3 regions of the Arthrobacter sp. 92 genome follow, and region 2 is predicted to be linked to each of the others. Evidence: riboswitches for the same ligand, from Rfam matches in the RefSeq annotation. Region 2 holds a riboswitch; each other region holds the start of a gene.
What was found. A riboswitch is a leader RNA that binds a small molecule or an ion and turns the genes downstream of it on or off. The one in region 2 is predicted to bind thiamine pyrophosphate.

Region 1: it holds a riboswitch for thiamine pyrophosphate, as region 2 does, so the genes downstream of both, thiO (glycine oxidase ThiO) here and thiC (phosphomethylpyrimidine synthase ThiC) in region 2, are expected to answer to the same signal.
Region 3: it holds a riboswitch for thiamine pyrophosphate, as region 2 does, so the genes downstream of both, ACP4XC_RS21625 (ECF transporter S component) here and thiC (phosphomethylpyrimidine synthase ThiC) in region 2, are expected to answer to the same signal.

The regions. Positions count from the first base shown of each region.
Region 1 covers NZ_CP189863.1:3,686,642-3,689,910, reverse strand. The annotation lists gene ACP4XC_RS17090 (RNB domain-containing ribonuclease) at 1-409, opposite strand, end outside; gene ACP4XC_RS17085 (ferritin-like fold-containing protein) at 451-1,125, shown strand; gene thiE (thiamine phosphate synthase) at 1,191-1,877, opposite strand; TPP riboswitch at 1,904-2,025, shown strand; gene thiO (glycine oxidase ThiO) at 2,018-3,269, shown strand, end outside.
Region 2 covers NZ_CP189863.1:3,339,172-3,342,440, reverse strand. The annotation lists gene thiC (phosphomethylpyrimidine synthase ThiC) at 1-1,758, opposite strand, end outside; TPP riboswitch at 1,753-1,860, opposite strand; gene ACP4XC_RS15520 (amidohydrolase family protein) at 1,949-3,043, shown strand.
Region 3 covers NZ_CP189863.1:4,635,417-4,638,685, forward strand. The annotation lists gene ACP4XC_RS21620 (ABC transporter ATP-binding protein) at 1-1,343, opposite strand, end outside; gene ACP4XC_RS21625 (ECF transporter S component) at 1,343-1,975, opposite strand; TPP riboswitch at 2,047-2,190, opposite strand; gene ACP4XC_RS21630 (DUF4235 domain-containing protein) at 2,454-2,717, shown strand; gene mnhG (monovalent cation/H(+) antiporter subunit G) at 2,727-3,119, opposite strand; gene ACP4XC_RS21640 (monovalent cation/H+ antiporter complex subunit F) at 3,109-3,269, opposite strand, start outside.

The DNA of each region.
Region 1 (3,269 bases), 350 kb from region 2:
GCAGGCTTCCTGCTTGTTCACTAATGACTTCCGGGTGCAGCGGAATGCGTCCGTCCGGAGCATAAAATGTCTGGCCGCGGCGGCGGGTTTCGGCGTCGAGGGCGCTTCCGGGGGCCACGAAGGACGGGACGTCGGCGATGGCGTAGTACACCTTGTAGCCTTCGCCGGCCCGTTCGATGAAAAGGGCCTGGTCCAGGTCCGTGGACGACGCCGGGTCGATGGTAACGAAGTCGATGTCCGTCAGATCCAAGTCGGGCATCTTGTGTTCGGCAATGGCTGCCAGGGCATCCTGGAGGACGTCTGCGGGGAAGGGGCCCGGTAGCTCCAGCTCGGTGCGCAATGCCTTCAGGGCTTCGGCCAGCCGGTTGGTCTCTTCGTGGACGCTGGGGGACAGGCGATGGTGTGACACGAAAGTCAGATTAGCTCCATTTTCGCCATTAGTCTTGAAGGATGAGCACATCCCGGGCTGACACTGCTCCTTCCGACAGATTCGTGGCAGATCTCCTTGGCGTGATGGCTTATGGGGAGCTTTCGGCCTTCGAACGGTTCGCGGCCGATGCCAGGTATTCGCCCACCCTGCACGACCGGGCGGTCCTGGGCCGGATGGCCGTCACCGAGTTTCAACACTACGAACTGGTGAGCGCCAAGCTGGCTGAGATGGGTATCGATGCCGAAGACGCCATGCTCCCCTTCCAAACGTCCGTTGATCATTTTCACGAACGCACACGGCCGGGGGACTGGTACGAATCTTTGATGAAGGCGTACGTGATTGACACGGTGTCCGCTGATTTCTACCGTGAGATTTCCCGTTACGTGGATGCCGGCGCCCGCGCCGTCATCGAGCGCATCCAGGCTTCGGACGAGACGACGGATGTGCTCCGCGAGAGGCTCAGACGTGCCTTGGCCGACGATCCGCGCCTCGCCTCGCGGCTGGCACTGTGGGGCCGCCGGCTGCTCGGCGAAGCGCTGACCCAGGCACAACGGGTTGGTTCCGAGCACGCGTTCCTCAGCGCCCTGATCGGCGGCGCGGATGCGGCGGGAGCGAAAATCCTGGTGGGCGGCGTCATGGCTGGGCTGGCCGAGAAGCACGCCAGGCGCATGACGCAACTGGGGTTGACCGGTTAGAGCCGCGTCTGGCACCTGCGGGACGCCCTAGCTGCGCGGCGGACGCAACGGACACCGCCGCCGGATCAGGACCCCGCGGCGTCCAGCGCCTGCAGCAGCAAGCGGGCCGCCTCGGCCGGATCGTCGGCGTCGGTGATGGCACGGACAACCACAATGCGTTCGGCGCCGGCCGCAACCACCTGCTCGACATTGGTCAGGTCGATCCCGCCGATGGCAAACCAGGGGAGCACGCCTTCCACAGTTCCCACATCCGAGCGCCGGATTGCCTCCGCGGCGTACTTCACCAGATCCAGCCCGACGGCGGCGCGCCCGGGCTTCGTGGGGGTGGCCCAGACCGGGCCGACGCAGAAGTAGTCCAGCCCCTTCCTGCCCGGGGACGCCAGAATGGCGGCGTCCACTTGCTCGGCGGAATGCGTGGACAGGCCGATCACCGTGTTCTTGCCCAGCATTTTGCGGGCCGAGCTGAGGGGGATGTCCTTCTGCCCGATGTGGAACACCGGAGCCCCGGACAAGGATGCGATGTCCGCACGGTCGTTGACGGCCCACAACCGGCCGTGGCGCTGGGATGCGGACTGCAGCACCTCCAGCAGCTCGAGCTCTTCGGCGGCTTCGAGGTTCTTATCGCGGAGCTGGATGATGTCCACGCCGCCGGCGAATGCGGCGTCGACGAAGTCTGCGAAGTCTCCCCGGTCGCTGCGGGCATCAGTGCAGAGGTAGAGGCGGGCGGTGGTGTGGACGGCTTGCTCGGTCATGGAACCAGCCTAGTTCCTCTAAACTGGGGAGGTACCGCGGGAGCCCGCCGCAGCTGTCACAATTTGCTGCAGGGCTGAGAGGGCGTCAGAGCCGACCGCTTGACCTGATCCGGTTAGTACCGGCGTAGGGAAGGATGTGTATGAACCCCCAAACCAGCCGCACAGCTCCTGGGCAGGGAACCCCTGAATCCGCAAGCCCTGATTCCGCGGCGCCTGATTCCGCGGCGCCTGGTTCCGGACCGCTGCATGCGGACGTGGCGGTGATCGGTGGCGGCATCATCGGCCACGGAATCGCTTGGGAAGCCAGGCGTTCGGGACGGTCCGTTGTGGTGATCGACCATGCGCCGGGAACGGGAGCCAGCTGGGCGGCCGCCGGCATGCTGGCACCTGTGAGCGAACTCCACTACCAGGAGGAAGACCTCCTGGGTCTCATGCTTGAGTCATCCAGGCTGTGGCCGGCGTTCGCAGCCAGCCTCGCCTCGCCGCCGGCCGCCGGATCTCCGGACCAGCAGGCGGCGGAGACCGGATACCGGACGACGTCGACCCTGGCGGTGGGTGCCGACGCCGCGGACCGCCGCACCCTCGCCGACCTCCGCGCGGTCCAGCAGGAGCACGGCCTCACGGTTGAACCACTGACCATCCGCGAGGCCAGATCCCGGGAACCGTTGCTGAGCCCGGGCATCTCCTGCGCCTTCGACATCCCCGCCGACCACCAGGTGGATCCCCGGAAGCTCCTGGCCCGGATCGCCGGGGCCCTGGCGGAGCACGCGCAAACGTCCCGGGTTTCCGGCGCTGCCGACGGCTACGCCGTCCGGGACAGGGCCGTTGGACTTCTCTGGGATGACGGCCGCGTCAGCGGCGTCCGCCTTGCCGGCGGAGGCGCCGTGCACGCCACCGAAACCATCGTGGCCAACGGTCTTGAGGCGGGCTCACTCGACGGGTTGCCCGAGGGGCTCAACCTGCCGCTGCGGCCTGTTTACGGCGACATCCTCCGTCTCCGTGTCCCGGAGCACCTGCAGCCGCTGCTGACCTCCACCGTGCGCGGCATGGTCCACGGAATTCCCGTCTACATCGTTCCCCGGCTGGATGGCACGGTGGTCATCGGAGCAACCCAGCGGGAAGACCAGCCAGCCGGGTCCGCGCGGACCGGTGCGGGGCGGGCCGGGGCGTCGCACGCCACGGTCTCCGCGGGAGGCGTCTACCAACTTCTCCGCGACGCCCAGGTGCTGGTTCCCGCCGTCGCGGAACTGGAACTTCTGGAATCCACGGCACGGGCCCGTCCCGGCACGCCGGACAATGCGCCGCTGCTGGGCCGCGTCCCAGACGCCCGCGGCACCGACATTCCGGGACTCATCATTGCCACCGGCTTTTTCCGCCACGGAGTCCTGCTGA
Region 2 (3,269 bases):
GCTCTTCTCCCTCATGCCTGCGGCCATCTCGGCCAGGGCAGCCTGGGCTTCGGCTGAGCCATACTCGTCGCGGATGTCCTGGCTGATGCGCATGGAGCAGAACTTCGGGCCGCACATGGAGCAGAAGTGTGCGGTCTTGGCAGGCTCGGCGGGAAGCGTCTCGTCGTGGAAAGCCTCGGCCGTGACCGGGTCCAGGGACAAGGCGAACTGGTCGCGCCAGCGGAACTCGAACCGCGCCTTCGACAAGGCGTCGTCCCGCTCGTGAGCTCCCGGGTGGCCCTTGGCGAGGTCGGCGGCGTGGGCTGCGATCTTGTAGGTGATCACGCCGGTCTTGACGTCGTCCTTGTTCGGCAGTCCCAGGTGTTCCTTGGGCGTCACATAGCAAAGCATTGCGGTGCCGTAGCGCGCGATTTCGGTGGCGCCGATGGCCGAGGTGATGTGGTCATACCCCGGTGCGATGTCGGTCACCAGCGGCCCAAGCGTGTAGAACGGCGCGCCCTTGCAGAGTTCCTGCTGGCGTTCGACGTTTTCGCGGACCAGGTGGAACGGCACGTGCCCGGGGCCTTCCACCATCACCTGCACGTCAAACTCCCAGGCGCGCTGCGTCAGTTCGGCCAAAGTGTCCAGTTCGGCGAACTGGGCCGCGTCATTGGCATCTGCTGTGGAACCCGGGCGCAGCCCGTCCCCGAGCGAAAATGCGACGTCGTACTTGGCGAAGATTTCGCAGAGCTCATCGAAGTGGGTGTAGAGGAAGTTCTCCTGGTGGTGCGCAAGGCACCAGCCGGCCATGATGGAACCGCCGCGCGACACGATGCCGGTCACGCGGCTCGCGGTCAGCGGCACGTACCTCAGCAGGACCCCGGCGTGGATGGTCATGTAGTCCACGCCCTGCTCGCACTGTTCGATCACGGTGTCGCGGAAGATCTCCCACGTCAGCTCGTTGGCCTGACCGTTTACCTTCTCCAGCGCCTGGTAGATCGGGACAGTGCCGATCGGCACGGGGGAGTTCCGGATGATCCATTCACGGGTGGTGTGGATGTCATCGCCGGTGGACAGGTCCATTACGGTGTCCGCACCCCACTGGGTGGCCCACTGCAGCTTGTCCACTTCCTCGGCAATGGAACTGGTGACCGCTGAGTTGCCGATGTTGGCGTTGATCTTCACCAGGAAGGCCTTGCCGATGATCATCGGCTCGGATTCCGGGTGGTTGATGTTGTTGGGGATGATTGCCCGGCCTGCAGCGACTTCGCTGCGCACCAGCTCCACATCGCAGTTTTCGCGCAGGGCCACAAAACGCATCTCGGGCGTGACGACGCCCTGACGCGCGTAGTGCATCTGGGTGACGGTCCTGCCCTCGACGGCGCGGCGTGGCACAGGCTGCCCGCCCTTCCACTCGGCGGAGGCGGCCCCGCGGCGCACGGCGGACTTACCGTCGTCGAGCAGGTTCCGTTCCCGCCCGCTGTACGGCTCGGTGTCTCCACGGGACTCAATCCACTGGGTGCGGAACGGCTCAAGCCCCACCACGGGGTCGCTGCCCGGACCGGCGGTCCGGTACACCTGGAATGGAGGATTCGTGCTGCCGTCCGGTGACTTCTCCAACGCGATGGTGGTCACCGGGACACGGATGCCGTTTTCCTCGTCGCCGATGAAGGCCAGCGAGTGGGATTTCAGCGACTGGGTCTCAGGCTGATCGGAACCGACCCCGTCCTGGGCGGACCCATTTTGGGCAGGGAACAACTGTGTTTCTTGCGTATTCAAGGAATACTCACTTCCTTCGCCGGCATTACCCGGACAGGTTCAACGGTCGCAGGCTGCATCAGCCCGATCTCAGCCCCTGCAGGGGCACCCGTGTGGTCGTAGACGAAGCTACCACAACCCCCTTGGGAGGTGCCCGTCCGTGACGGGGCTGTCGGGCGCCGGGACGCGCGGGAGGTTTAAGCTTTAGCTCATGGCGGGAATCATCGAGTTCAGCGGAACCATCCTCACGTCGGCGTCCACCGAACGGCGCGGGCTGTGGTCGGTGGACGGCACACTGACCTTCACCAGGCCGGCCGCGACGCCGGAGCTGGTGCTGGACGGATGGGTTATCCCCGGCCTGGTGGACGCCCACTGCCACATTGGCCTGGGACCGGGCGGTTTGGTCTCCGACGCTGTGGCGGAGGCGCAGGCTCTGGCGGACCGCTCGGCCGGCACCCTGCTGGTCCGTGACGCCGGAGCAGTGAACGACACCCGGTGGCTCCAGCGCCGGCCGGGCATGCCCCGGATCATTCGGGCCGGGCGGCACATTGCCAGAACCCGCCGCTACCTGCGGGGACTCGCGGTGGAGGTGGAGCCGGGCGAACTGGTGGAGGCCGTGCGAAAACAGGCCCGGGCCGGCGACGGCTGGGTGAAGCTCGTGGGGGACTGGATCGACCGCGGCGCCGGCGATCTCGCCGCCTCCTTCCCGGCCTCGGCGGTGAAGGATGCCGTCCAGGCCGCGCATGACGAGGGTGCCAGGGTAACGGCTCACTGCTTCGCCGAAACCACCCTGGACGACATGCTGGACGCCGGCATTGACTGCATCGAACACGGCACGGGCCTGCTCCCGCGGCACATCCCCAGGTTCGTGGAACAGCGCGTCCCGATCGTTCCCACCCTGATCAACATTGCAACCTTCCCGGAGATCGCAGCCCGGGCGGAGAGCAAATTCCCGCGCTACGCCGCACACATGCGGGACCTCTGGTTGGGCAGGGCCGAGCGGATCCTGGAAGCATTCGAGGCCGGAGTGGCGATCTACGCCGGAACCGACGCAGGCAGCGTGATCCGGCACGGCCGCATCGTGGACGAACTCCAGGCTCTGCACGCCGCCGGGCTCCCGGCCGCAGCAGCCCTGGATGCGGGATCCTGGGGCGCGCGCACGTGGCTCGGCGCGGCAGGCATTTCAGAGGGCGCCAGTGCCGACGTCATCGTCTGCGCCGAAGATCCCCGGGGCTCGCTCAGCACCCTAAGGCAACCGAAGCAGATCGTCCTGCGCGGCGAGTCCTTGCCGGCAGGAATGAATTGAAGCTTCACCTAATTTTGCCCCGACCGCGCAGTGGGCCCGCAGTCCCTGACCGAGGAAGCCGTGACGTTGCAGCCTGAGTCGGCCGCCAGCGTCGGGCACGTCCATCTCCAGGTGGGGCGACGTCACGCGGGCGCGCAACTCTGCGGTCCGCGGGCCCGTGGCCAAACCGGATCCGGGCCCCGCCGCAACACCCTTGGTCCCGTCGTCTGGGCTAGGCTGATGCGGA
Region 3 (3,269 bases), 1.3 Mb from region 2:
GCGTCCACCAGGGAGGCCAGCCGGAGCCGCTCCAGCAGTTCGTCCACGCGCTCCTCGCCGTGGCCCAGGTGCCGGGGTCCGAACATCAGCTCGTCCAGGACCCTGCCGGTGACGAACTGGTGTTCGGGCTCCTGGAACACCGTGCCGATCCGCGAGATCAGCTGTTCGGCCCGCCACTTGTAGGGATCGATGCCCGCACCCGTGCTGAGATCCACCGTGGCGGACACCTTGCCCGCCACCGGCTCAAGCAGTCCGGCGAGGGTCAGTGCGAACGTGGATTTTCCCGAACCGTTCGGCCCGGTGATGGTCAGCGCGTGGCCGGCGCGGACCTGGGCTGCTATGCCGGACTGGACCGGCGAGGGCGGGACTGTGGTGAAACCGCGGCGGCGGGGCCTTTCCCGGGAGACGGCCAACTGCTCCGTTGCAAGCAGCAGCGCACCGGCGTCGGGCTCCCCGCCGGTGCCGGACCGCTGGGTGCCGGACCCCTGACCGCCGGCGTCCGCGCCTGAGCGGCCACGGGTGGCCGGCACGTACCCGGGCACCCAGACTCCGGCGGCGGTGAGCATATCCCTGGCCTGTTCCAGCACCTGGTCGGGACTGCCGTCGATCAGCACCGCGGGGTCCGTGGAGGATCCCGGCTGCAGGACCACGATCCGGTCCACGAGGTCCTTCCACACGCCCACCCGGTGTTCCACCACCACCAGTGTGGCCCCGGCCTTGTCCAGGCAGCGGCCCACGGCGTCACGGACCTCCAGGACACCGACGGGGTCGAGATTGGCGGTGGGCTCGTCGAGCAGGATCAGTCCGGGGCGCATCGCCAGGATTCCCGCGAGCGCCAGGCGCTGCTTCTGGCCGCCCGAAAGGGCCGACGTCGGGTGGTCCAGCGAAAGGTGGGCAAGCCCGACGTCGTCGAGTGCTTCATGCACGCGCTTCCAGATTTCCTCGCGGGGCACGGAGAGGTTTTCCGCGCCGAAGGCCACGTCGTCGCCCAGGCGTGAGAGCACCACCTGGGTTTCGGGATCCTGCTGCATTAGCCCGGCGCGGCCGCGCTGGGCGCGAGGGGGCGCCCCATCGATCAGGAGGCTGCCGGTTTCGTCCGCATCCTCCGGGTCCCCGCCGGCCGCCCCGTGGGAGCCGGCGGCACTGTCCCCGAGGACCCCAGCCAGGGCGTGCAGGAGCGTGGACTTGCCCGCCCCCGAGGGGCCCAGCAGCAGCACCCGTTCGCCCGGACGGATGTCCAGGTCAAGGGCGCGGACAGCAGGACGGGGCCGGCCGGCGTGGCGCCAGCCCCAACCGCGTGCCGCGACTGCTGCCGGGCGGACACCGGCGTCGTGGGAGCTCATCAGGAGAAGACGGGCTCCGTTGCTGCCTTGCGGGAAGCGAAGGAGCTCAGCACGCCGGTCCTGGCGAGGCCACGGGTGGCAACCCATGAGACGGCACCGGCAATAACGGCGCCGGAGATGGCGCAGAACACGATGTAGGCGAGCTTGTCACCGGCTTCGTAGGCAATATTCCAGCCCCAGGGCATGAAGGAGTCGTTGAGGCCGCAGAAGAGGCCGGCGCCTGCGCCAGCCAGCAGGGAAACCGGCAGGTTGAACCGCTTGTAAATGAACGCCGCGAACACCAGTTCGGCGCCCAGGCCCTGCAGAACGCCGGAGATCAGCACCGTGGTGCCGTACTGCGAGCCCATGATCAGCTCGCCCGTGGCGGCCACGGTTTCGCAGAACAGCGCGGCGCCGGGCTTACGGACAATGAGCATGCCCAGGATGGCCGGAATCATCCAGCCGCCGGCGTAGAGCCCTGTCAGCGGCGGGTAAAGCGCGTTGACAGGCGTGGAGATCACGTTGGCGCCCTGGTCCCAGGCCCAGAAAATGACGCCGCCGGCCACGGCGGCGAGGGCGGCCACCACAATGTCCACCACCCGCCAGTTGTATTTGCTGCCGGTCAGCGTCTGCTTTGCAGAAATGTCAGTCATGTCTTCCTCCTGAAGTACAGGAGGGGAGAGTGTTCCCCGGCTTTGTCGCGGCGTTGCCGCCTGCTACCGGACACTCTGAGAACTCGACTCCCTTGCGCCGGTACTAGCCGGATCAGGTTCGAGGGTCTGCGGCTGTCCGCACTCTCAGCGCCCATCCACGGTTTCCTTGGATTGCTCCAGTGATGCCCGACGGCGGCGCTCCCCTGTCGTATCAAATCGCCCTTATGGGCGGTGCTCAGTTTACACCTGAATGACCTGTGATTCCCGGGCCGGCAGTCACAATCCGGCGGCGGTTTTCCTGGGCTTCGGTTCGGATGCTGCTGCAGCCATGGCATCAAACGACGTGGCCGAGCCAGGTGCTGCCAGAGCCCTTGGTCCCGCTCCAGGCGCCAACTGGTGGTCGAGGCGTTGGCGGGAATCCTCTCACGGATGCCGTTAGGCTAGGGAAAGCCCTGTTCCCCTCACAAGGAGTTCCTGTATGAACATCTTCATCAAGCTGCTTGGCACCGGAGTCAGCCTCCTGGCAGGCTTCGCCGGCACAAAGCTCGTGGACACCATCTGGGAAAAGAGCACCGGCAAGAAGCCCCCGAAGGGCGGCAAGGACGATGTTCCCACCACGCTCCGCTCCGCCCTGACGTTCGCCCTGATCTCGGCATCGGTCAGCGCGGTCATCCAGGTGCTCGCCAACCGCGGCACCCAGCGGGCCATCACCCGCTTCGCCAAGACCCAGGACATCGTCTAACCCGCAGGGTCAGGCCTCATCCTCGAGGCCCTGCTTATCTGCTGCCCGCTGCACCACGGCCTCCAGCTCATCGGTGGTGAGCAGTTCCTTGTGCAGGTGCTTGGTGCGGTAGCCCGCGCGGCCCACCATGTGAGCGGACACGGGTACGGTGAGCAGCTGGAAGATCCACGCCAGCAGAAGCACGGGCCATACCCACCAGGACCGCAGTTGAAGGCCCACCGCGGCCAGCAGCAGGAACAACCCCAGCACCTGCGGTTTGGTGGCCGCGTGCATCCGGCTCATGAGGTCCGGGAAGCGCAGCAGCCCGATGGCCGCGCCCAGGGACAGCACCGCGCCGCCCACCATAAAGACGGCCGAAACCGCATCAATCAGCCAGTCCATGCTCACTGCCTCAGGATTCATTGGGGTGGTCCCGCCTGTCCGCAACGAACCGCGCAACCGTCACCGAGCCGATGAAGCCGATGATGGACAGCGCCACCAGCAGCATCAGGTTGTTCAGGTGCCTGTTCACCGCCATGTCGATGCAGAGCGCCGCGCCGATGATGGCCAGCA